DNA from 3 places in the Mesorhizobium sp. M0062 genome. Region 1 is predicted to be linked to each of the others. Evidence: predicted binding sites of a transcription regulator. Region 1 holds the regulator's gene; each other region holds the start of a gene.

What was found. Region 1 encodes PhoB, which activates phosphate uptake and scavenging genes when phosphate is short. Its sites were predicted from a motif close to TGTCATNNANCTGTCAT; they were not measured.
Region 2: NKJ64_RS24315 (ceramide glucosyltransferase) is a predicted target of PhoB. The motif match lies at 2,476-2,492, and genes of this name have one in related genera.
Region 3: NKJ64_RS17180 (RNA degradosome polyphosphate kinase) is a predicted target of PhoB. The motif match lies at 3,357-3,373, and genes of this name have one in related genera.

The regions. Positions count from the first base shown of each region.
Region 1 is NZ_JAMYUO010000004.1:50,782-58,253, forward strand. Features, by position in the region: gene NKJ64_RS06330 (CHASE domain-containing protein) at 1-337, opposite strand, end outside; gene NKJ64_RS06335 (ATP-binding cassette domain-containing protein) at 494-1,291, opposite strand; gene NKJ64_RS06340 (sugar ABC transporter permease) at 1,304-2,620, opposite strand; gene xylF (D-xylose ABC transporter substrate-binding protein) at 2,765-3,805, opposite strand; gene NKJ64_RS06350 (ROK family protein) at 4,071-5,306, shown strand; gene phoB (phosphate regulon transcriptional regulator PhoB) at 5,337-6,026, opposite strand; gene phoU (phosphate signaling complex protein PhoU) at 6,043-6,747, opposite strand; gene pstB (phosphate ABC transporter ATP-binding protein PstB) at 6,789-7,472, opposite strand, start outside.
Region 2 is NZ_JAMYUO010000025.1:53,519-60,990, forward strand. Features, by position in the region: gene NKJ64_RS24310 (O-succinylhomoserine sulfhydrylase) at 23-1,213, shown strand; gene NKJ64_RS24315 (ceramide glucosyltransferase) at 1,225-2,376, opposite strand; gene apaG (Co2+/Mg2+ efflux facilitator ApaG/CorD) at 2,598-2,990, shown strand; gene NKJ64_RS24325 (Hsp33 family molecular chaperone) at 3,177-4,208, opposite strand; gene argF (ornithine carbamoyltransferase) at 4,317-5,228, opposite strand; gene NKJ64_RS24335 (aspartate aminotransferase family protein) at 5,247-6,446, opposite strand; gene NKJ64_RS24340 (GcrA family cell cycle regulator) at 6,805-7,323, shown strand; gene NKJ64_RS24345 (magnesium and cobalt transport protein CorA) at 7,454-7,472, opposite strand, start outside.
Region 3 is NZ_JAMYUO010000013.1:74,447-81,918, reverse strand. Features, by position in the region: gene NKJ64_RS17200 (amino acid ABC transporter ATP-binding protein) at 1-796, shown strand, start outside; gene NKJ64_RS17195 (TIGR02117 family protein) at 902-1,567, shown strand; gene NKJ64_RS17190 (FAD-dependent monooxygenase) at 1,791-3,029, opposite strand; gene NKJ64_RS17185 (zinc-finger domain-containing protein) at 3,049-3,294, opposite strand; gene NKJ64_RS17180 (RNA degradosome polyphosphate kinase) at 3,528-5,720, shown strand; gene ppx (exopolyphosphatase) at 5,720-7,252, shown strand.

The sequences.
Region 1 (7,472 bases):
CGCGCTCGACCGCCGCTTCGTCACCGGTCTTGGCCAGCCTGAGATAGCCGATGCCGCGCAGGCCGGCGAAATTGTTATCGACATCGAGGGCGCTGAAGAAGGCCTTGAATTCGCTACCTGAAATCTCGCCATTGCGGGCGTCGAACAGCGCCTGCGTCGAGCGCAGCAGTGACAGATGCAGATCGATACGGCTTTCGATGCGGTTGAGCGCGTCGTCGGCCGTCGCCTCGAACTTGATGCGCGCCGCTTCCTGGGTCGCGAAATAGGCGAAGCCCGCCATCGTCAGGCTGATCAGTGCAACGGCAATGAAGGCAAGGATCGGGAAAAACTTCTTCAACGCAGGCCCATGGACGGTTCGGGACCTTTATGGGCAAGTCGCCGCGGCAAGACAATGGCGCGGCCAAGCCATAATGACAGCTGGCATATCATGCATATTTAGCCGGCTTATCGATCTCGAGCATCAGTGAACATGACAGCTGACGATAGCGTGGTCTCAGGCCGCGATCTTCAGCGCACCCGGACCGGGAATGGCGCCGGGCGGGCACTTTCCCAGGATGATCATGCCGAGCACTTCGTCCTGCGTCACATCGGTGGTGAGCGCGGTGCCGACGACCTGGCCGTTCTTCATTACGCAGACCCGGTCGGCAAGCTCGAACACGTCGTGAATGTCGTGGCTGATCAGGAAAATGCCGATGCCGTCGGCCTTGAGCTGCTTTACCAGTTCGCCGACCTGCGCCGTCTCCTGCGGCCCAAGCGCGGCCGTCGGTTCGTCCATGATCAGGATGCGGGCGTTGAACAGGATGGCGCGTGCGATCGCCACCGACTGGCGCTGGCCGCCCGATAGCTTGATCACGGGCTCCTTGAAGCGCTGGAAGCGCGGATTGAGCCGGCCCATCACCTTGCGCGCCTCGGCCTCCATGGCGACATCGTCGAGTGTCCCCCACGCGGTCATCAGTTCGCGGCCGAGGAAGAGGTTGGCGGCAGCGTCGACATTGTCGGCCAGCGCAAGCGTCTGGTAGATCGTTTCGATGCCGTATTTCTTGGCGTCGCGCGGATTGGAGATCGAGGCCTCCTGGCCGTTGACCAAGATCTGGCCGGCATCGCGCTTGTAGGCGCCCGACAGGATCTTGATCAGCGTCGACTTACCGGCGCCGTTGTGGCCAAGCAGCGCCACCACTTCGCCCGGGAAAAGATCGATGGACGCATCGTCGACGGCGCGAATGCCACCGAACGCGATCGAGATGTTGCGCATGTCGATCAGTGGCGTACCGGTGGGAGCAGTTTTTTCCATAATCGTTCCTCCCTAGACGCGCTTGCGATAGACGGTGTCGAGCCAGACGGCGATAACCAGGACGGCGCCAACGACAATGCTCTGCAACGGCGAGTCGATGCCGAGCAGCACCATGCCGGATTGCAGCGACTGCATCAGAAGCGCGCCGAGCATGGCGCCCATCACCGTTCCGGCGCCGCCCGCGAGCGACGTGCCGCCGATGACAGCGGCCGCGATCACCAAAAGCTCGTCCAGTGTGCCCAGCGCATTGGTTGACGCATTGAGACGGGCCGACGAGATCGCCGCGCTGATTGCAGCCAGCACACCCATGATCATGAACACCTTCATGGTCACCCAGCGCGTGTTGATGCCGGCGAGTTCCGCTGCCTCCGGATTGCCGCCGATGGCGAAGACATAGCGGCCGAAACGCGTGCGCTTGGTGATGAACGTCATGATGATGCCGACAATCACCGCCATCAGCACCGGTATGGCGATGCCATGCGCGATGAACAGCCCGCCTTCGGGAACGGTGATGCCGTTCTGCTGTGCGTACTGGCGCACGATGCCGATCGGCCATGGATAGGAATTGGCGATCCACACGGCGCCGAGGATGGCCGCGCAAGCGACCACGCCAAGCAGGGTCTCGGCCCAGACGGGGCGCAGTGGAAAGCTGAAGCGCTTGCGCTGCGAGCGACCGTTGAGCAGCGCGAAGGCGACCGCCGCGCAGGCGACGATGCCGACGATCCAGCTGGCAGCGGCGCCAATCGAGCCGCGTGGTCCGCCGCCCATCAGCTGGAAGGTGGCGTCGAGTGGCGCGACCGTGCGCCCGCTGGTGATGAGCCATGCCATGCCACGCCAGACCAGCAGGCCACCAAGCGTCACGATGAAGGCCGGAACCTGCATATAGGCGATGATGAAGCCCTGGAACGCGCCGATCAGCAGACCAAGCACCACGCCGGCGGCAAGCGCGACGACCCAGAGCCAGGGGTTTCCAAGCTGGAAGCCGATGACGCGAATGAGGAATTCGGCCTGTGCCACGCCCATGATCATGCCGATCACGCCTTCGACGGAGCCCACCGAAAGGTCGATGTTGCGCATGACGATGACCAGTACCATGCCGGTCGCCATGATCGCGACCGAGGACGTCTGCACCGACAGGTTCCAAAGATTGCGCGGCGTCAGGAAAAGCCCACCCGACAGGATATGTATGCCGACCCAGATGACCAGCAGCGCGCCGACCATGCCGAGCATGCGCGTGTCGAGCTCGGTCGCTTTCAGGAACCGGGCGACCGCGCCGAGTTCAGACGCTCGTGCCGTATCGGCCTGCGGATTTGAGGTCGTGTCGGTCATGATGTCCTCCAGCGGCTTGCCGTCTGGCGCGGATGCCGGACCACAGCCTAGAAGTTTGCCGCCGATGGCGGAAACACACAATTCTCGTAGAGAAAACGCCGCGGCTTGACAGCCGCGGCGCCTCATTTCTTCAAGTCGTCGAGATCAGTTGCAAGCCGCGACGCTGCCGGCGGCGACGCCTGTGCAGACTTCGTCCTTCTTGATCCAGCCGGCGTCGATGACGACGTTGAGGTTGTCCTTGGTGATCGCGACGGGGGTCAGGAACAGCGACTTGACGGTGTTGCCGCCAGGCGTGGTGAAGTCCTTGGCGCCGGCAATGTCGCCCGTCTTCTTGCCATCGGCAAGCTGCGAGGCGATCTCGGCGGCGTTCTTGCCGAGTTCGCGCGCGTCTTTCCACACCGACACCGTCTGCGTGCCGAGCGCGATGCGGTTCAGGGCGGCATGGTCGCCGTCCTGGCCCGAGACCGGAACCGTTCCGGCAAGGCCCTGCGCCGTCAGCGCGGCGACAACGCCGCCGGCGGTGCCGTCATTGGCCGCAACCACGGCATCGACTTTGTTGTCGTTGGCGGTCAGGAACTGTTCCATGTTCTTCTGGGCGTTGGCCGGCAGCCAGCCATCGGTATAGGCCTCGCCGACATTCTTGATCTTGCCCGAGTCGATGGCTTCCTTGAGCACTTCCATCGAGCCCGAGAACAGGAAATCGGCATTCGGATCCGAGCCAGAGCCCTTAATGAAGACATAGTTGCCTTCGGGCTTCGCCTTGAACACTTCGCGGGCCTGCATGCGGCCGACTTCCTTGTTGTCGAAGGTCAGGTAAAAGACGTCCTTGTTCTCGATCAGGCGGTCATAGCCGACGACCGGAATGCCTTCGTCCAGCGCCTTCTGCACCGCCGGGCCGATGGCCGAGGCGTCCTGCGCCAGGATGATCAGCGAGTTGGCGCCCTGCGAGATCAGGCTTTCGACGTCGGTCAGCTGCTTGCCGGGATTGGACTGCGCGTCGGCGGAAATGTACTTGTCGCCGGCAGCCTCGATCGCCGTTTTCATCGCAGCCTCGTCGGTCTTCCAGCGCTCTTCCTGGAAGTTCGACCACGACACGCCGATGACCTTGTCCTTCGCCTGCGCGACCGACATCAGCGCCAGCGACATGGCGACACCCGCCAGCATGGCGGCTGCAAATCTGTTCATCATAATCCTCCCTGCGCCGCGTGCGGCGCGACAAAACTGGCCCGAGGGCCGGCACACAGAGGCCCTATTTTTTCGAGCCTCGAAAAAATACTGGTTCAATGATAAGGCGCTGTCAACATCGATTCTGATGGATTCTGATGGCCTTGCCGATTTTTTTCGAGGTCCGCAATAAACAATGACAGGGCTGCCGGCGTCTGCCAATATTTGGCTGGTGCCGTCGAACGCCTTCACTATCATGAGGCGCGAGGAGGCCGGGAGGAAACAAATGTCGGTTGGAATCCGCCACGACGATCTGCGCCGTCGCAACCGTGCCATGGTGATTTCGGCCGTGCGCCGGGCCGGCCAGCCGTCGCGGACCGAGATTGCGGCGACCACCGGCCTCAGCCACTCGACCATATCGGCAATCTCGTCTGATCTGATTCAAGAAGGCACCCTGATTGAAGGCAAACCTGGCGAGACAGGCGCACTGAAACGCGGCCGGCCGCAGGTCGGCCTTGGCCTCAACCCGGAAGCGGCGGCGGTGATGACCGTCGTGCTGTCGCTCAATTTCCTGTCCGTCACCGTCATCGACTATGCCGGCCACGTCGTCGCCGAGGAACAGCGCCGGCTGGACACGCTGACCAAGCCGCGCGACGAGCTGATCGGCGAATGCGTAGCAATCGTCCGGCGGCGGCTTGAGGATCCCGACCTCGATGTCCAGAGCATCGCCCGCATTGCCATGGGCATCCAGGGCATCACCGATTCGCAGGCGCGCGCCATGCTGTGGTCGCCAATCACGCCACTGACCGACATTGCCTTCGCCGACATGTTGGAAGCGGAATTCGGCATTCCGGCCACCATGGAGAACGACTGCAATATGATGGCGGTGGCCCTGCAATGGCGCCAGCCCGAGCGCTACCGCGACAATTTCATCGCGATCCTCTTGTCGCACGGCATCGGCATGGGGCTGGTGCTGAAAGGCGAACTGTTCACCGGCACCCATTCCTCGGGCGGCGAGTTCGGCCACATGATCCACCGTCCGGGCGGCGCGCTCTGCCGCTGCGGGCGGCGCGGCTGCGTGGAAGCCTATGCCGGAAACTACGCCATCTGGCGCAGCGCCAAAATGATGGGCGAGGATGCCGAGCCGGTCGATATCGGCGACGCTGATATGCGGGCGCTGGCCGCTCGTGCGCGAGAGACGGACGGACCGGAGCGCGAAGCCTATCGCAGGGCCGGCGAGGCGCTCGGCTTCGGCCTCGGCAGCCTGTTTGCGCTGATCGACCCGGCCCCCGTCGCCATGGTCGGCGTCAGCGCCGCCGCCTTCGACCTGATCGAACCGGCATTGCGCGAAGCGATCGCCCAGACCGCCGGCGGCCAGCACTCGAAGTCGATCTCCTTCGACACCGAACCCAACGAGCTGCCGCTGATCCGCGAAGGCTGTGCCATGCGCGCGCTCGGCTTCGTCGATCAGGAGATTTTTGCGCCGGGTATTCAGCCCAAATCCGGCAAGCATGTCGCCTGAATGGCCGGCAACGGCGCGACGCGCAGGATCCTAGTCTTCCCTGATCGCGTAGCCGGCGCCGCGAATGGTACGGATGACATCCGGCATGCGGCCATTGTTGACGGCCTTGCGCAGCCGCCCGACATGCACGTCGACGGTTCGCTCGTCGATGTAGATCGTCTCGCCCCAGACATTGTCGAGCAGCTGGCTGCGCGAGAACACGCGGCCGGGATGCCGCATCATGAATTCGAGCAGCCGGAACTCGGTCGGTCCGAGCCTGATCTCGCTCTTCTTGCGGTAGACACGGTGCGACTCGCGGTCGAGCACGATGTCGCCGACCTTGAGCACGCTGGACAGCACTTCCGGCTTGGCCCGGCGCAGCAGCGCCTTCACGCGCGCCATGAACTCCGGCGTCGAGAATGGCTTGACCAGATAGTCGTCGGCGCCGGTGGACAGGCCGCGCACGCGATCGCTTTCCTCACCGCGCGCGGTCAGCATGATGATCGGCAGCCGCTCGGTTTCGGGCCGCACTCTAAGCCGCCGGCAGAGCTCGATGCCGGAAACAGCGGGCACCATCCAGTCGAGCACCAGGAGATCGGGCACGTTTTCCTGCAGGCGGATCTCGGCCTCGTCGCCGCGTGTCACCACCTCGACGTGATAGCCTTCGGATTCGAGGTTGTAGCGGAGGAGCACGCCTAGCGGCTCCTCGTCCTCCACGACCATGATGCGTGGCGCGATCATCGGCAGTTCACCCTCATCAGGCCGGCATGGCCATCGCCGTCTCGTCCTGCTTCGGACGATTGGCGGGCAGTTGCTGGCCGGTCAGCACATAATACGCATTTTCGGCGATGTTGGTGACATGATCGCCGATGCGCTCAAGATTCTTGGCGCAGAACAAGAGATGCGTGCAGGCGGTGATGTTGCGAGGGTCTTCCATCATGTAGGTCAAGAGCTCACGAAACACGGACGTGTATTTGACGTCGATGCGCTCGTCGTCATTCCTGAGTTTTGCAAGCGCTGCCGCATCGGTGGCGGCATATTCCTCGACGACGCCTTGCACCTGGATCAGCACCAGCTGCGCCATGGCGTCGATGGAGTGCGAGAGGTCGCGCGGCGTGACGCTCAAGCCCACGGTGCCGACGCGTTTGGCGATGTTCTTGGCGAGGTCGCCGATGCGCTCGAGGTCGCCGGCCATGCGGATCGAGCCGACCACGGCGCGCAGATCGTTGGCCATCGGCTGGCGCTTGGCGATCAGCGTGATGGCGCGGTCGTCCAGTTCGCGCTGGCGCGCATCCATGATGGCGTCGTCGGAAACGACACGCTGTGCCAGCGCATTGTCCGAATTGAGCAGCGCCCTGGTCGAGCCGCTGACCATCGAGCCTGCCAGATCGCCCATGTCGCGGATCAGCTTGCTGATCTGCCCGAGCTCTTCATCGAAGGAGGCGACGGTATGTTCACCCATGATCTTGGTCCTCGTGCCTGAAAATTCACCCGCCGGACGGCTCAGCCGAAGCGGCCGGTAATGTAGTCCTGGGTGCGCTTGTCGTCGGGGTTGGTGAACATCTTGTCGGTGGCGCCCTCCTCGACGAGATAGCCGAGATGGAACATCGCCGTGCGCTGCGACACGCGCGCCGCCTGCTGCATCGAGTGGGTGACGATGACGATCGTGTAGTTCTGGCGCAGTTCGTCGATCAGCTCCTCGACACGGGCGGTGGCGATCGGATCGAGCGCCGAGCAGGGCTCGTCCATCAGGATCACCTCCGGCGACACGGCGATGGCGCGCGCGATGCACAGGCGCTGCTGCTGGCCGCCGGACAGGCCGGTGCCGGGCTCCTGCAGGCGGTCCTTGACTTCGTTCCAGATCGCCGCCTTCTTCAGGCTCTGCTCGACGATCTGGTCCATGTCGGACTTGCGCTTGGCCAGCCCATGGATGCGCGGGCCGTAGGCGACGTTCTCGTAGATCGACTTCGGGAACGGGTTGGGTTTCTGGAACACCATGCCGACGCGGGCGCGCAGTTCGACGACATCGATGTTCTTGTCGTAGATGTCGTCTTCATCGAGCGTGATCTTGCCGGTCACCCGCGCCAAATCGATGGTGTCGTTCATGCGGTTGAGGCAGCGCAGGAAGGTCGACTTGCCGCAGCCGGACGGGCCGATCAGCGCCGTCACCTGGTTCTGACGCACGTC
Region 2 (7,472 bases), on a different contig from region 1:
TTTTGTGTCTGGAACAAAAGCGATGAGCACCAAGAAGCGTAACTGGAAACCTCAGACCGCACTCGTGCACGGGGGAACGCTGCGTTCCCAGTTCGGCGAGACGTCCGAAGCGATGTACCTCACCCAAGGCTATGTCTACGAGACGGCGCAGGCCGCGGAAGCCCGTTTCAAGGGCGAGGAGCCGGGCTTCATCTATTCGCGCTACGCCAACCCTACCGTCGACATGTTCGAAAAGCGCATGTGCGCGCTGGAGGGTGCCGAAGATGCCCGCGCCACGGCGTCGGGCATGGCGGCGGTGACGGCAGCGCTCCTGTGCAGCGCCAAGGCCGGCGACCATATCGTTGCGGCGCGCGCGCTGTTCGGCTCCTGCCGCTGGGTGGTGGAGACGCTGGCGCCGAAATACGGCATCGAGGCAACGCTGGTCGACGGCACCGACATCGCCAACTGGGAAAAGGCGGTGCGGCCGAACACGAAACTGTTCTTCCTGGAAAGCCCGACCAATCCGACGCTTGAAGTGGTCGACATCGCAGCGGTGGCGGCGCTCGCCACCTCGATCGGCGCCAGGCTGATCGTCGACAATGTCTTTGCCACGCCCTTGCAGCAGAAGCCCTTGCAGCTCGGCGCCCATATCGTCGTCTACTCCGCGACCAAGCACATTGACGGCCAGGGACGCTGTCTCGGCGGCATCATCCTGTCGGACAAGAAATGGATCGACGAGAATTTGCACGACTATTTCCGCCATACCGGCCCGAGCCTGTCGCCGTTCAACGCCTGGACGTTGCTCAAGGGCCTGGAGACGCTGCCGGTTCGGGTGCGCCAGCAGACTGAAAGCGCGGCCAAGATCGCGGATTTCCTGGCAGGACGGCCGGAAATCGCCCGCGTCATCTATCCCGGCCGCGCCGACCACCCGCAGGCCGACATCGTCAAGAAGCAGATGACGGGCGGATCGACGCTGATCTGCCTCGACGTGAAGGGCGGCAAGCAGGCGGCCTTCGCCTTGCAGAACGCGCTCGACATCGTGCTGATCTCCAACAATCTCGGCGACGCCAAGAGCCTGATCACCCATCCGGCGACCACCACGCACAAGAACCTCAGCGACGAAGCTCGCGCCGAGCTTGGCATCGAGCCGGGAACGCTCAGGCTGTCGGTCGGTCTTGAGGATACGGACGATCTGCTGGAGGACGTTGCGCAGGCACTGAAGGCAGCCGGGTAGGCCGCGAGGCGTCACGCTCCCGACGAGGCCTCTTCCAGCTCGGCTGCCTTGGTGCCGATGATCATGGTGTTGCCGCGCCAATCGACGGCGCCGCTCAGCCAGCCGCGCGCCCAGATGGCGGGAAGCATCATGTCGCGGACCATCATCGCCGGGACCATGCGCAGCGACAGGTGCCAGCCCTTGGCCGCGGCCAGCGCGCATTCGGGAATGTAGGCCGCCGCCAGCACGGCCAACACCGTGGCCGGCAGGCTGACGCCGGCACTTGCTGCCGCCACCAGCGCCAACGCCAACGGCACGGCGACGCCGGTCAGGATCTCGGGTGCGAAAAACAGCGGGAAAGTGACGCGGCGCAACCGCGCCCAGCGCGCCTGACGCGACCAGATGTCGGCAAGTCGGCGCTGCCCCAGTGGTTGCTCGAAAGGCGAGGCAACGAGATTGACGCGCAGGCCCAGTCCGTTGACCAGCTTGGTTGCAGCAGCATCCTCGGCGATCTCGGCGGCCAGCGCGCGGATACCGCCATTGGTATCGAGCATCGGCTTGTTCCACAGCATGCTCTTGCCCTGGGCAAAGCCGAGGCCAAGCGCCTCGCCGGCATATTGCGAGCGCGCCTGCAGCGTGTTGAGGAACGCGCATTCGACCTCGGCCCAGAAGCCATCCGGCCGCGAGCCGATCGGCGTCGAGCAGATAAGCCCGGTATTGGTCCGCCAGGCCGCCATCAGGTGCTGGACGTAATCCCTAGGCATCAGCACGTTGGAATCCGCCAGAATAACCCAATGATTGCGCGCCGCTTCCCAGCCCTTGACGCAGTTGTTGAGCTTCGGGTTGCTGCTGACGCGGTCGTCGCCGATCAGCAACTGGGCCGGCACGTTGGGAAACAGGACGATCGCCCTGTTTATCAGTTTGACGACGGGATCGTCGGCGTGAGCGACGCAGAAGATCAGTTCGTAGCGCGGCCAGTCGAGCGAGAAGGCTCGATGCAGCGTCTCTTGTGTGAACGGCTCCACGCCGCGCGACGGCACGACGATCGAGACCGGTGGCTGCTCGTCGGACGGCGGAGGGATAAGGCGACGCGCTTGCAGTTTCGACGAAGCAAGCAGGATGCTGGCGAGATTGGAAAGAAGCAAAGCGGAGGAAGCGAAGGCGGCTGTGAGAGCTAGTTCCATGAGATCTGGTCACTCCGGAAAGGCCGCTCGCGGCTGCTTTGTCAGTCGACAGATGGGCCTTGAGTCGCCGGCAAGGTTTGCGCACACCAACACTGTCATGTGTCACTTAAATGACATTGTTTGTCGGCACCTCCGCTTTGAGGCTGGCAGGACATGCCGTTGTGCGCGTATCAAACCGCATAGCGCGACAAATGTTCCTTGCCGCGCAACCGGAGCAGCCCATGTATCGCGCCGTCACGCGCAACATCGAAGTGCAGGTCAGACCGTTCTACCTGGAGGACCGCTCGGACCCGGCGGAGAACCGTTATGTCTGGGGCTACCAGGTGACCATCGACAACCAGTCGGACGATTTCGTGCAGCTTATGGCGCGTTACTGGCACATCATCGACGGCAGCGGCCGGGTCGAGGAAGTGCGCGGCGCCGGCGTGGTCGGCGACCAGCCTGAGCTCAATCCCGGCGACAGCTATCAATACACGTCAGGCTGCCCGCTCTCGACGCCGTCCGGCTTCATGGTCGGCCACTACACCATGCGCAACAAAAAGGGCGAGACGTTCGACGTCGCTATTCCCGCGTTTTCGCTGGATCTGCCGGGGACCCGACCGACGGTGAATTAGGGGTTTTCTCCCCGTCACTATACGGGGAGAAATGCCCGGCAGGGCGATGAGGGGCAGCGCCAGACTCATGAGGTCATCTTCCACGCACATGACGTAGGCTATGCGCGGCCATTCACCAAAGTTCGCGCTGCCCCTCATCCGCCCTTCAGGCACCTTCTCCCCGTGAACGGGGAGAAGGAAGAGATGCTACTGAGCTGCAAACTCCGCCGGGTCGAAGTCGTACTGCTTCGAGCAGAACTCGCAGGCGACGTGGATGCCGCCATCTTCGGTGCTGTCCTTGATCTCCTGCGCGGAAAACCCCTCGAGGATGCCGCGTATCTTGTCCCTTGAGCAGGAACATTGGTCGGCGACCGGCACGCCGCCGAAGACGCGCACGCCATGTTCGTGGAACAGCCTGTAGAGCAGCCGCTCGGCGCCGATGGTCGGGTCGATCAGCTCGGTCGGCTCGATGGTGCCGAGCAGCGCCACCAGCTCGCGCCACGAATTGTCGGCCGGCTCCTGCGTCACGTCACGCGGATCGCCGTCGCCGCCCGAAATGTCCGGCACGCGCATGCGCTCGGGTGACTGCGGCAGGAACTGCGCCAGGATACCGCCGGCGCGCCACTGCTCGCGCGCACCGCCGGGGCCGGGCGTCAGCAGCTTGGCCACCGACAGCCGGAGGTCGGTCGGGATCTGCTCCGACTGGCGGAAATAGGTGCGCGCGGCGTCTTCCAGCGTCTCGCCGTCGAGCTGGACGATGCCCTGATAGCGCTGCGTGTGCGCGCCCTGGTCGATGGTCAGCGCCAAAACGCCGCTGCCCAGCAGCGTCTGCTGCGAGGTCTGGCCTGCGGCCACCAGGGCCTCCAGCCGGTCGGCATCGAAGCGCGCATAGGCGCGCAATGCCGAAGGCGTGGAGAAATCCGCGACCAGCATGTCGACAGGCCCGTCGGTGCGGGTCTGCAGGATGAACTTGCCTTCAAATTTGAGCGAAGTGCCGAGCAGCACCGTCAGCACACAGGCTTCCGCCAGCAGGCGGGCGACCGGCTCGGGATAGTCATGACGGTTGAGGATGGCGTCGAGCATCGGCCCGAGCTGCACGGTGCGGCCGCGCACGTCGAGCGGGCCTACCTCGAAGGGCACGACATGATCGTCGCCGGCATAGCCGAACTCGCCGAGTTTGGGGTGATGTTCAGTCACTTGATGCGTTTCCAACATGACAAAGCTCCAGGGCGCGGCCATGCGGCCCGGAGGGGTGCATGCGTCCAAACGCGCTTGATTTGCGTGATGGGGCGCAAATAGGCATCGCGCCGCCCCGGATCAAGCGCTTGGAGATCAAGCGCCTGGAGATCAAGCGCCCAGACACCAGGCCAAAACCGCCTTCTGGGCGTGGAGCCGGTTCTCGGCTTCGTCGAAGACCACCGAATGCGGACCGTCGATGACCTCGTCGGTCACTTCCTCGCCACGATGGGCCGGCAGGCAGTGCATGAACAGGGCGTCGGGCTTGGCCCTGGCCATCAGCGCCGCATTGACCTGATAGGGCGAGAAGACATTATGGCCGCGGGCGCGGTGTTCCTGGCCCATCGACACCCAGCAGTCGGTGACGATGCAGTCGGCCTGGTCGACGGCCTCTTCGGGCGAGCGGGTGAAGTGCAGCTTGCCGCCATTGGTCTTCGACCAGTCGATGTGCTTCTGCGCCGGCTCGCTGCCTTCCGGTACGGCGACATTGAGGTTGAAGCGGAACCGCGCCGAGGCCTCGAGCAGCGAATGCAGCACGTTGTTGCCGTCGCCGGTCCAGGCGATGGTCTTGCCGGCAACCGGACCGCGATGCTCCTCGAAGGTCATGATGTCGGCCATCAGCTGACAGGGATGGGTGTCGTCGGTCAGCCCGTTGATGACCGGAATCGTGGCATTCTCGGTCAGCTCGAGCAGCCGCTCATGCGACGTGGTGCGGATCATGATGGCGTCCACATAGCGCGACAGCACCTTGGCGGTGTCGGCAATGGTCTCGGAGCGGCCGAGCTGCATTTCGGTGCCGGTCAGCATGATGGTCTCGCCGCCGAGCTGTCGCATGCCGACGTCGAAGGACACGCGCGTGCGCGTCGACGGCTTGTCGAAGATCATGGCCAGCACCTTGCCTTCGAGCGGTTTGGTCCGTTCGCCGGCCTTGAGGCGCGCCTTGCGCACCACCGCATCGTCCAGCATCAGGCGCAGATCGCCTTCGGAAACGGCGGAAAGATCGGTGAAATGGCGAAGGCTCATCGGGAATGGTTCTCGGGATTACTTCGCGGCGGCCGCGGCGATGGCGTCGGTCAGGCCCTTGGCGCCGGCGCGGATGCGATCGAGCGCTTCGCCGATCTCGGCGTCGGTGACGGTCAGCGGCGGCAGCAGACGAATGACGTTGTCGCCTGCCGGCACCGCCAGCAGATGCTGGTCGCGCAGCGCCATGTTGACCTTGGTGTTGGGCATGGCGCATTTCAGGCCAAGCATCAGGCCGCTGCCCCTGATGCCTTCGATGACATCAGGAAATTCGTCGGCGACCGCCGCCAGGCCCTGCTTCATCAGCAATGCCTTGCGCTGGACGTCTTCGAGGAAGCCGTCTTCCAGCACGACGTCGAGCACAGCGTTGCCGACCGCCATGGCCAGCGGATTGCCGCCGAAAGTGGTGCCATGCACGCCTGCCGTCATGCCGACGACAGCGTCGTCGGTGGCGAGGCACGCGCCCATCGGGAAGCCGCCGCCAATGCCCTTGGCAATCGCCATGATGTCGGGCGTCACGCCGGTCCATTCATGCGCGAACAGCTTTCCGGTGCGACCGATACCGCACTGGACCTCATCGAAGATCAGCAGCAGGCCATGCTGGTCGCAGAGCTGCCGCAGCCGCTTCAAGGATTGCGTCGGCACCGGGCGGATGCCGCCCTCGCCCTGTACCGGTTCGATCAGGATCGCGGCGGTCTCTGGTGTGATCGCCTTCTCGGCGGCGTCGATGTCGTCGAAGCCGACCTGGTCGAAGCCTTCGACCTTGGGGCCGAAGCCTTCGAGATATTTGTACTGGCCGCCGGCGGCGATGGTCGCCAGCGTGCGGCCGTGGAAGGCGCCTTCGAAGGTAATGACCCGGAAGCGCTCGGGATGGCCCTTGACGAACTGGTAGCGCCGCGCCGTCTTGATCGCGCATTCGAGCGCCTCGGCGCCGGAATTGGTGAAGAACACCTTGTCGGCGAAGGTGGCGTCAGCCAGCCGCTCGCCGAGCCGGGCCTGCCCCGGGATCTCGTAGAGATTGGAGACGTGCCAGAGCTTGGCCGCCTGTTCGGTCAGCGCCGAGACCAGATGCGGATGGCTGTGGCCCAACGAATTGACCGCGATGCCGCCAGCGAAATCGAGATATCGCTCGCCCTTGTCGGTAACCAGCCAGGTGCCTTCGCCATGGTCGAAGGCCAAAGGGGCGCGGGCAAAGGTCTCGTAAAGCGCCGAACCGCTCATTATATGCGTCTCCGGTACCGGAAAAATCAAAAAAGCCGCCAAAGCGGCGGCCTTTGCGGCTTATCGTGTTTTTCGGCCATGAAGTCAACGAAAACGTCGCGCAGAGGCGCGCGGCAAGCTCCCGACGAGACGCCGGCTCATAAGCGACCGGGCAAGTTGGGGAAAACCTAAAAAACCGATTCGTGTTGCACCTGGGACTCTTGTCACCGAGTCAACACATGAGGTAATTGTAGTCGGGAAATAACTAGATTTCGTGCGGCGGACCTAATCACCTAATATATGTGGTGTCTGCCCCGGCAAAGATTGCCGGGTCGGGAACGGATTCCGGCTGCCGCACACATAGCAGGAGCGCGGTCTCATGAACTGGACTGACGAGCGGGTCGAACTTCTCAGGAAACTGTGGTCGGAGGGCTTGAGCGCAAGCCAGATCGCCGCACAACTCGGCGGGGTCAGCCGCAACGCGGTCATCGGCAAGGTGCACCGGCTGAAGCTGTCGGGCCGCGGACGCTCGACCGCGACGCCGGCGCGTCAGAAGAAGACAACGCAGGGATCTTCGATCCAGAAATCGGTGCCTCGCGCCGCAACCACGCAGCGCCATGTCACGACGTCGATCGGGGCGAACGCGCTGCAGGCGCAGTTCGACGCCGAGCCAGTGGCGCGCCACTACATCCGCCCGGTCGAAAACGTCGTCGTGCCGATCTCGCGGCATCTGCAGCTCACCGATCTCACCGAGCGCACCTGCAAATGGCCGAATGGCGACCCGCTGTCGGAAGACTTCAACTTCTGCGGCAACGAGGCGGCTGAAACCGGACCTTACTGCAAGTACCACGCAAGGGTGGCGTTCCAGCCAGCTTCAGAGCGGCGCAGGAGCCGGTAGTTAGGAATAGGGATTGGGGACTGGGCAGTAGGGAATGGGGTAGCGCTCGTGAGGCGCTACCTTATACTGCCTACTGCCTACTGCCTACTGCCTACTGCCTACTGCCTACTGCCTACTGCTGCCTGCCCCCTCACAGCCACCCACTCTTC
Region 3 (7,472 bases), on a different contig from region 1:
AGAAAACGCCGTCAGCGCCGAAGAGATCAAGGTCGATGCCAAGAAGATGCACATCTCGACCACCGATGTCGCAATCGACATCATCGGCATGCACAAATGGTATGGCGAGTTCCATGTGCTGAAGGACATCAACCTCAAGGTGATGCGCGGCGAGCGCATCGTCATCTGCGGTCCTTCGGGCTCGGGCAAGTCGACCATGATCCGCTGCATCAACCGGCTGGAAGAGCACCAGAAGGGCAAGATCATCGTCGACGGCAAGGAACTCACCAACGATCTCAAGAAGATCGACGAGGTGCGCCGCGAGGTCGGCATGGTGTTCCAGCACTTCAACCTGTTCCCGCATCTGACCATCCTGGAGAACTGCACGCTGGCGCCGATCTGGGTGCGCAAGACGCCGAAGAAGCAGGCCGAGGAAATCGCGATGCACTTCCTCAAGCGCGTCAAGATCCCCGAACAGGCCAACAAATATCCGGGCCAGCTGTCGGGCGGCCAGCAGCAGCGCGTGGCGATCGCGCGTTCGCTGTGCATGAACCCGCGCATCATGCTGTTCGATGAGCCGACCTCGGCGCTCGATCCAGAAATGATCAAGGAAGTGCTGGAGACGATGGTGGGCCTGGCCGAGGAAGGCATGACCATGCTGTGCGTCACTCACGAAATGGGCTTTGCCCGCAAGGTCGCCAACCGGGTGATCTTCATGGATCAGGGCCAGATCGTCGAACAGAACACGCCGGCCGAGTTCTTCGACCATCCGCGCCACGAGCGCACGAAGCTGTTTCTGTCGCAGATCCTGCACTGAGCATTTTCATGCGAACCAAAAGAGCCCGGCCGTAATGCGGCCGGGCTCTTTTGCTATCTGGGGTCGGGGTTGATCTTCTCCATTGAAACACAAAGCCGCCGCCGCATGAGAAAAGCCCTGCGTTTCGTGGCCATGCTGATTATCGTGGTCGCGCTCGCTGCCACGCTCGGCACGCTGGTGCCGCGTCCGCTGTGGCCGGCGTCAGCGGCGGGTGAGGGCACGCGCCATATTCTGGTGCTGGAGAATCCGATCCACACCGACATCGCCATTCCCGTCGATGACGAGGTGCGCCGGCGCTTCCATTTCCTGGTCGCTGCCGGCATCCCTGTCGACGCCCCGGAAGTGAGCTACATCGTCTTTGGCTGGGGCGGCCGGGCCTTCTATCTGGAGACGCCGAGCTGGTCGCAGCTGAAAGCAGTGCCCGTCCTCAAGGCGCTGACACTGGACGCCTCGGTCATGCATGTCGATATCGCCGGGGCCATCGCCGAGCCGCACCCTGCTGTCACCGGTTTCGACATCGATGAGGAACGTTTTGCAGCGCTGCTCGACTATATCGACGCGAGTTTCCAGCAAGGGCCGCATGGTCCGGTCGTCATCGAGAACGCCGCCTATTCCAGCTTCGACCGCTTCTTCGAGGCGAACGGCCATTTCAACGCGCTTGTCGGCTGTAACACCTGGACAGCCGCCGGCCTGCGCACCGCCGGCCTGCGCACCGGCTGGTGGAACCCGCTGCCGGCCTCGCTGGGCTTGTCGATGCGGTTTTATAACTAGCAGTCCTTCATCGCACCGCGACAGTGTTGGATCTTTTGAAGTCAGCGGGACAGCACCCCCCTCTGGCCTGCCGGCCATCGCCCCCGCAAGGGGGGAGATCAGCCGTTTTGCCCGCGGCGCTCCTGCTGCGACGCCGGCGATTTTGGCGAAGGCGACGGCGACATCCAATCTCCCCCCTTGCGGGGGAGATGTCCGGCAGGACAGAGGGCGGTGGGAAGGATCGCTAAGTCGACGATCTAGACTGCCGAGCGTCCGCTCGCCATCCATAGAGCCAGTCGAGGTCGGCGGCGAGCTTGTCGGGCGAGCGCATGGCCAGGAACAGATTGCGGGCGATTGCCACCGGGCCGGCAGCATGCCAGGCGAGGCGGTTTACGGCCCCACGACGCGCGGCCTTGGCGACACGCGGCCGCCGAAGATTTTCCCAGATTTGAAAACTTCTGGGCAGATCGCCAGGGAAATCGGCGATAGCGTCGGCAAGCGTGATGGCATCTTCGATCGCCATTGCCGCGCCCTGTGCGGCAAACGGCGTCATCGCATGCGCGGCGTCGCCGATCAGCGCGATGCCCTGCGGGCTCGTCCACCGCTGTTGTTCGACGGTGTGGATCGGAAAGGCCGTCCATGGGCCGGCCAGTGCCACAAGCTTCGTCAGGCCCGGCGCGGTGCCGCGCAGGGCAGCCGTGAGGATCGCGGGATCGGCATGGTCCGACCAACCTTCGGCCATGCGCTCGCCCTTGGTGAAGGCGGCGAGATTGAAGGCCCGGCCTTTGCTGACGGGATAGGCGACCATGTGGAAGCCTGGATGCAGGAACGTGGTGACGCAGTCGGCGGCGCCGATCGCGACAAAGGCTTCGCCGGAGGCGCTCTCGGCCGCGATCGTGACTCGCCAGGCGAGTTCGCCCGAAAAACGGCTTTTGACGAAGTCCTCGCCTGCGAGTTGCGCCCTGACCGCCGACCAGACGCCGTCGGCGCCGACCAGCAGTTTGCCGCGTGCCTCGATCTCGCGGCCGTCCACTTCGGCGGTCACGGCGACATATTGCGCGTCTTTGACGATGCCGGTCACGCGGGCGCCGGTGATGAGCTCAATCTGCGGCCGTTCAGCCATTTGCGCCAACAGCGCTGCCTGCACATCTGCGCGATGGGCGACAAGATAGGGCGCCTGCCAGCGCGCTTCGGCGGCGTGCCCGAGCGGTACCCGCGCCAGTTCGCGCAGCGTCCGGGCGTCCTTGAGCACGACCGCTTCCGACCGCAACGCTGCCGGCAACAGCCGGTCGAGCGCGCCGAGTTTTCGAAGAATGCGTGTTGCGTTGGGCGAAAGCTGGATGCCGGCGCCGGCCGCTTCTAGGTGCTGTGCCTGTTCGATAAGCTTTACCGGATAACCCCGTCCGGCGAAGGCAAGGGCGGCGGTCAGCCCGGCGATGCCGGCCCCGGCGATTATGACCTGCCGGGACCTTATGTCTTCCATCGGGCTTGTCGCGGAAGGATCAGGCGGCCTGGTCGATATAAAGGCAACCAGCCGGCAGCGTTTCCGTCGCCCTCAGCTTCGCCGAATAGCGGTAGAGCGTCGAGCAATACGGGCAGACCTTTTCATTGTCGTCGCCCATGTCGAGGAACACATGTGGGTGGTCGAAGGGCGGGTTGGCGCCGGTGCACATGAATTCCTTGACGCCGATGTCGATTGCCGGATGGCCCGCATCGTTCTGGAAATGGGGAATGGAACCGCCTGCCATCGTCGTCTCCTTGATCTCGTCGAAAAGCATCTGGAACATAACAGGCCTGTTTGCAAGATCGATGAAATGAAACTGTCGCAAAAGCCTGTCAGAGGATACGGTGAGCCGGTTAAGTGCATGTCCCTGAAATCGGAATGGTTTTCGCCGAAGGGTCATGCGTTACAAAAGCGTGTTAGAGGCATGGCACGTCCAGCGGCGCTCCAAGGGACGGTTGGCGGGGAAGAGCAGGAACCATGAACGAACTGAAGCCGGTGCAGAGCGAATTCATCAATGTCGAGGTGGCGAGCCCCGACGGCGGCAACCCCGATAGGTTCGTCAACCGTGAGTTCTCCTGGCTGCAGTTCAACCGGCGTGTGCTCGAGGAATCGCAGAACGAGCACCATCCGCTGCTCGAACGCGTCCGTTTCCTGTCGATTTCGGCCGCCAATCTCGATGAATTCTTCATGGTCCGCGTCGCCGGCCTTGCGGGCCAGGTGCGCGAAGGCATTGCGCTCAAGAGCCCCGACGGCCGCACGCCGGAGCAGCAGCTGGAACAATTGCTGCGCGAGGTCGAGCGGCTGCAGGAGGACCAGCAGAACAGCCTTTCGGCGCTGATGTTGCTGCTCAACAAGGAAGGCATTGAGAGCATCACCCGCGACGCACTGACCAAGGATGAAAAAGTCTGGCTGGAAGACCATTTCCAGGACCAGGTTTTCCCGGTGCTGACTCCACTGTCGATCGACCCGGCGCATCCGTTTCCGTTCATTCCCAATCTCGGCTTCTCGATGGCGCTGCAATTGCGCCATCGCAAGAATGGCGAGGAGATGAGCGCGCTTCTGCGCCTGCCGGTGGCGCTGAAGCGCTTCATCCGTCTGCCCGACCGCAAGCAGCACGTTCGCTTCATTCCGTTGGAGGAGGCTGTCGGCCTCTATATCGGCAAGCTGTTCCCCGGCTATGAGGTCAAGGGTTCCGGCACGTTCCGCATCATCCGGGACAGCGATATCGAGGTCGAGGAAGAGTCGGAAGATCTCGTGCGCCTGTTCGAGACGGCGCTGAAGCGGCGCCGCCGCGGTTCGGTCATCCGCATCGAATTCGACAAGTCGATGCCCGGCGAATTGCGCGAGTTCGTCGCCGGCGAGCTTGGCGTCTCTTCGAGCCGCATCAGCGTTCTGACCGGCCCGCTGGCGCTCAGCCAGATTTCCGAGATCGTCGCCGTGCCGCGCGACGACCTGAAGTTCACCCCCTACAATCCACGCTTTCCCGAGCGCATTCGCGAGCATGGCGGCGACTGTTTCGCGGCCATCCGCGAGAAGGACATCGTCGTCCACCACCCCTATGAATCCTTTGACGTGGTGGTCCAGTTCCTGCGCCAGGCGATGGCCGACCCGGAGGTGGTGGCGATCAAGCAGACGCTCTACCGCACCTCCAACGACAGCCCGATCGTGCGCGCCTTGGTCGACGCGGCCGAGGCCGGCAAATCGGTAACCGCCCTGGTCGAGCTCAAGGCGCGCTTTGACGAGGAAGCCAACATCCGCTGGGCGCGCGACCTCGAACGCGCCGGCGTCCAGGTCGTGTTCGGCTTCCTCGAACTCAAAACCCATGCGAAAATGTCGCTTGTGGTGCGGCGCGAGGACGGCAAGCTGCGCAACTATGTCCATCTCGGCACCGGCAACTACCATCCGGTGACCGCGCGCATCTACACCGACCTGTCCTTCTTCACCACCGATCCGACGATCGCGCGCGATGTCGCCCAGCTGTTCAACTTCATCACCGGCTATGCCGAGCCGACGGATGAGATGCGGATCGCCATCTCGCCGTTTACGCTGCGCAGCCGTATCCTCAAGCACATTGCCGACGAGGTCGCCTACGCGCTGGCTGGCCGTCCGGCGCGCATCTGGATGAAGATGAACGCGCTCGTCGACCCCAACATCATCGACGCGCTCTATGACGCCAGCCGTGCCGGCGTCGAGATCGATCTCGTCGTGCGCGGCATCTGCTGCCTGCGGCCGCATGTGCCCGGCCTGTCGGAAAACATCAGGGTCAAGTCGATCGTCGGCCGCTTCCTCGAACACAGCCGCATCTATTGCTTCGGCAACGGCCATGGCCTGCCGTCGGACGAGGCGATCGTCTACATCGCCTCGGCCGACTTGATGCCACGTAATCTCGACCGCCGCGTCGAGACCATGGTGCCGATCACCAATCCAACGGTGCATGAACAGATCCTTGGCCAGATCATGCTGGGCAACATCATGGACAACCAGCAAAGTTTCGACGTATTGGCTGACGGAACCTCCCGGCGCGTCGTGCTGGAGGAGGGTGAGGAACCGTTCAACGCGCAGGAATATTTCATGACCAATCCGAGCCTGTCGGGACGGGGTGACGCGCTGAAGTCGCATGCGCCCAAGCGCATCGCGCAGTTCAAGCGTCGCAAGAAGAACACCGGCTGATGATTTCAACGTCCCAAGGCCGGCTGCAGGATCGCCGGCCGCTGTCCATCATCGACATCGGCTCGAACTCGATCCGCCTTGTCGTCTATGAAGGGTTGGCGCGCTCGCCGACCTTGCTGTTCAACGAAAAGATGCTGGCCGGCCTCGGCCGCGGCATCGTTTCGACCGGCAAGCTCGACCCCGAGGCGGTGACGCGCTCGATGGAGGAGTTCCGCCGTTTCCGCGCGCTCTCCGACCAGGCGGGTGCGGAGCACATGTTTGTGCTGGCAACGGCCGCGGCCCGCGAAGCGATCAACGGACCCGACTTCATCCATCGCGCCCAGGATGTGCTCAAGACCGAGATCCGCGTGCTCACTGGCCGGCAGGAGGCCCATTATTCGGCGCTTGGCGTCATTTCGGGCTTCCACCCCGCCGATGGCATTGCCGGCGATCTTGGCGGCGGCAGCCTGGAGCTTATCGACATCAATGGCGAGGCGATCGGCGACGGCATCACGCTGCCGTTGGGTGGCCTGCGGCTGCAGGACATGGCCAGGAATTCGCTCGCCCAGGCGGCAAAGATCACCCGCGACGAACTGGCGCGCGCCAAAATGTTGAAGGGCGGGCAGGGACGGCCCTTCTACGCCGTTGGCGGCACCTGGCGAAACCTTGCCCGGCTGCACATGGAAATGACCAACTACCCGCTTGGCGTCATGCACCACTATGAGATCGGTGTCGACAGCGCCGCCAATTTCCTGAAGCAGGTGGCGAAAGGCGAGATCGAGAAGGTCAAGGGCATCGAAGGCGTGTCGAAGAACCGCCGTTCACTGCTGCCCTATGGCGCGGTCGTGCTGCAGGAGATCATGGCGGCGATGCAGCCGTCGAAGATCATCGTCTCGGCATTGGGAGTGCGCGAAGGCTTTCTCTATTCGCTGCTCGACCCGGCCGAGCAGAAGGCCGATCCGCTGGTCTCCGCTTCGGAGGAACTGGCGCGGCTGCGGTCGCGCTCGGTCACCCATGCGCATGAGCTTGTCGAATGGACGGACAAGACCTTTGCCGCCTTCGGCATCGACGAGACGGAGGATGAGGCGCGCTATCGCCACGCTGCCTGTCTGCTGGCCGATATAGGCTGGCGCGCACACCCGGAATATCGCGGCAAGCAGTCGCTCAACATCATTGCCCACGCCTCCTTCATTGGCGTCGATCACCCCGGCCGTGCCTTCCTGGCGCTGGTCGGCCTGTTCCGCCACGAAGGCGTGTTCAACGATGCGGCGCCGGAAATCCGCGGCCTGGCGACGCCGCGCTATCTCGAGCGAGCCCGCATCCTGGCGGCGGTGCTGCGCGTCGTCTATCTGCTGACTGCGGCCATGCCCGGCGTCATGCCGCGGCTGAAATGGGAAAACCGCGGCAATGGCACGTTGGCGCTGGTGCTGCCGGCCTCACTTTCCGATCTTTACGGCGAACGCCCGGCCGGACGGCTGGCGCAACTGGCGCGGATCACCAACCGCCGGCTGGTGCTGGCGGTCGAGGGTGGGCAGAGCGTGTCGGTGAAGTAGGCGCGGCCTGACAGCAAAACCATGTCGTCGTCGGCCTCGCGTTCGAGGACCGGCTTCCTCAATCCGTCGCTGCTTCGCACCGCCACCTCCCCCTCCGGAGGGAAAGGAAGGGAGCCTCGTTGGAAAGCGTTGGCGGCAATAGGCTCGAGCCCTTCCTCTACCCCGTCGATCGGGGGAGAGGTGGCTCGGCGGAGCCGAGACGGAGTGGGGGTCGACCTGC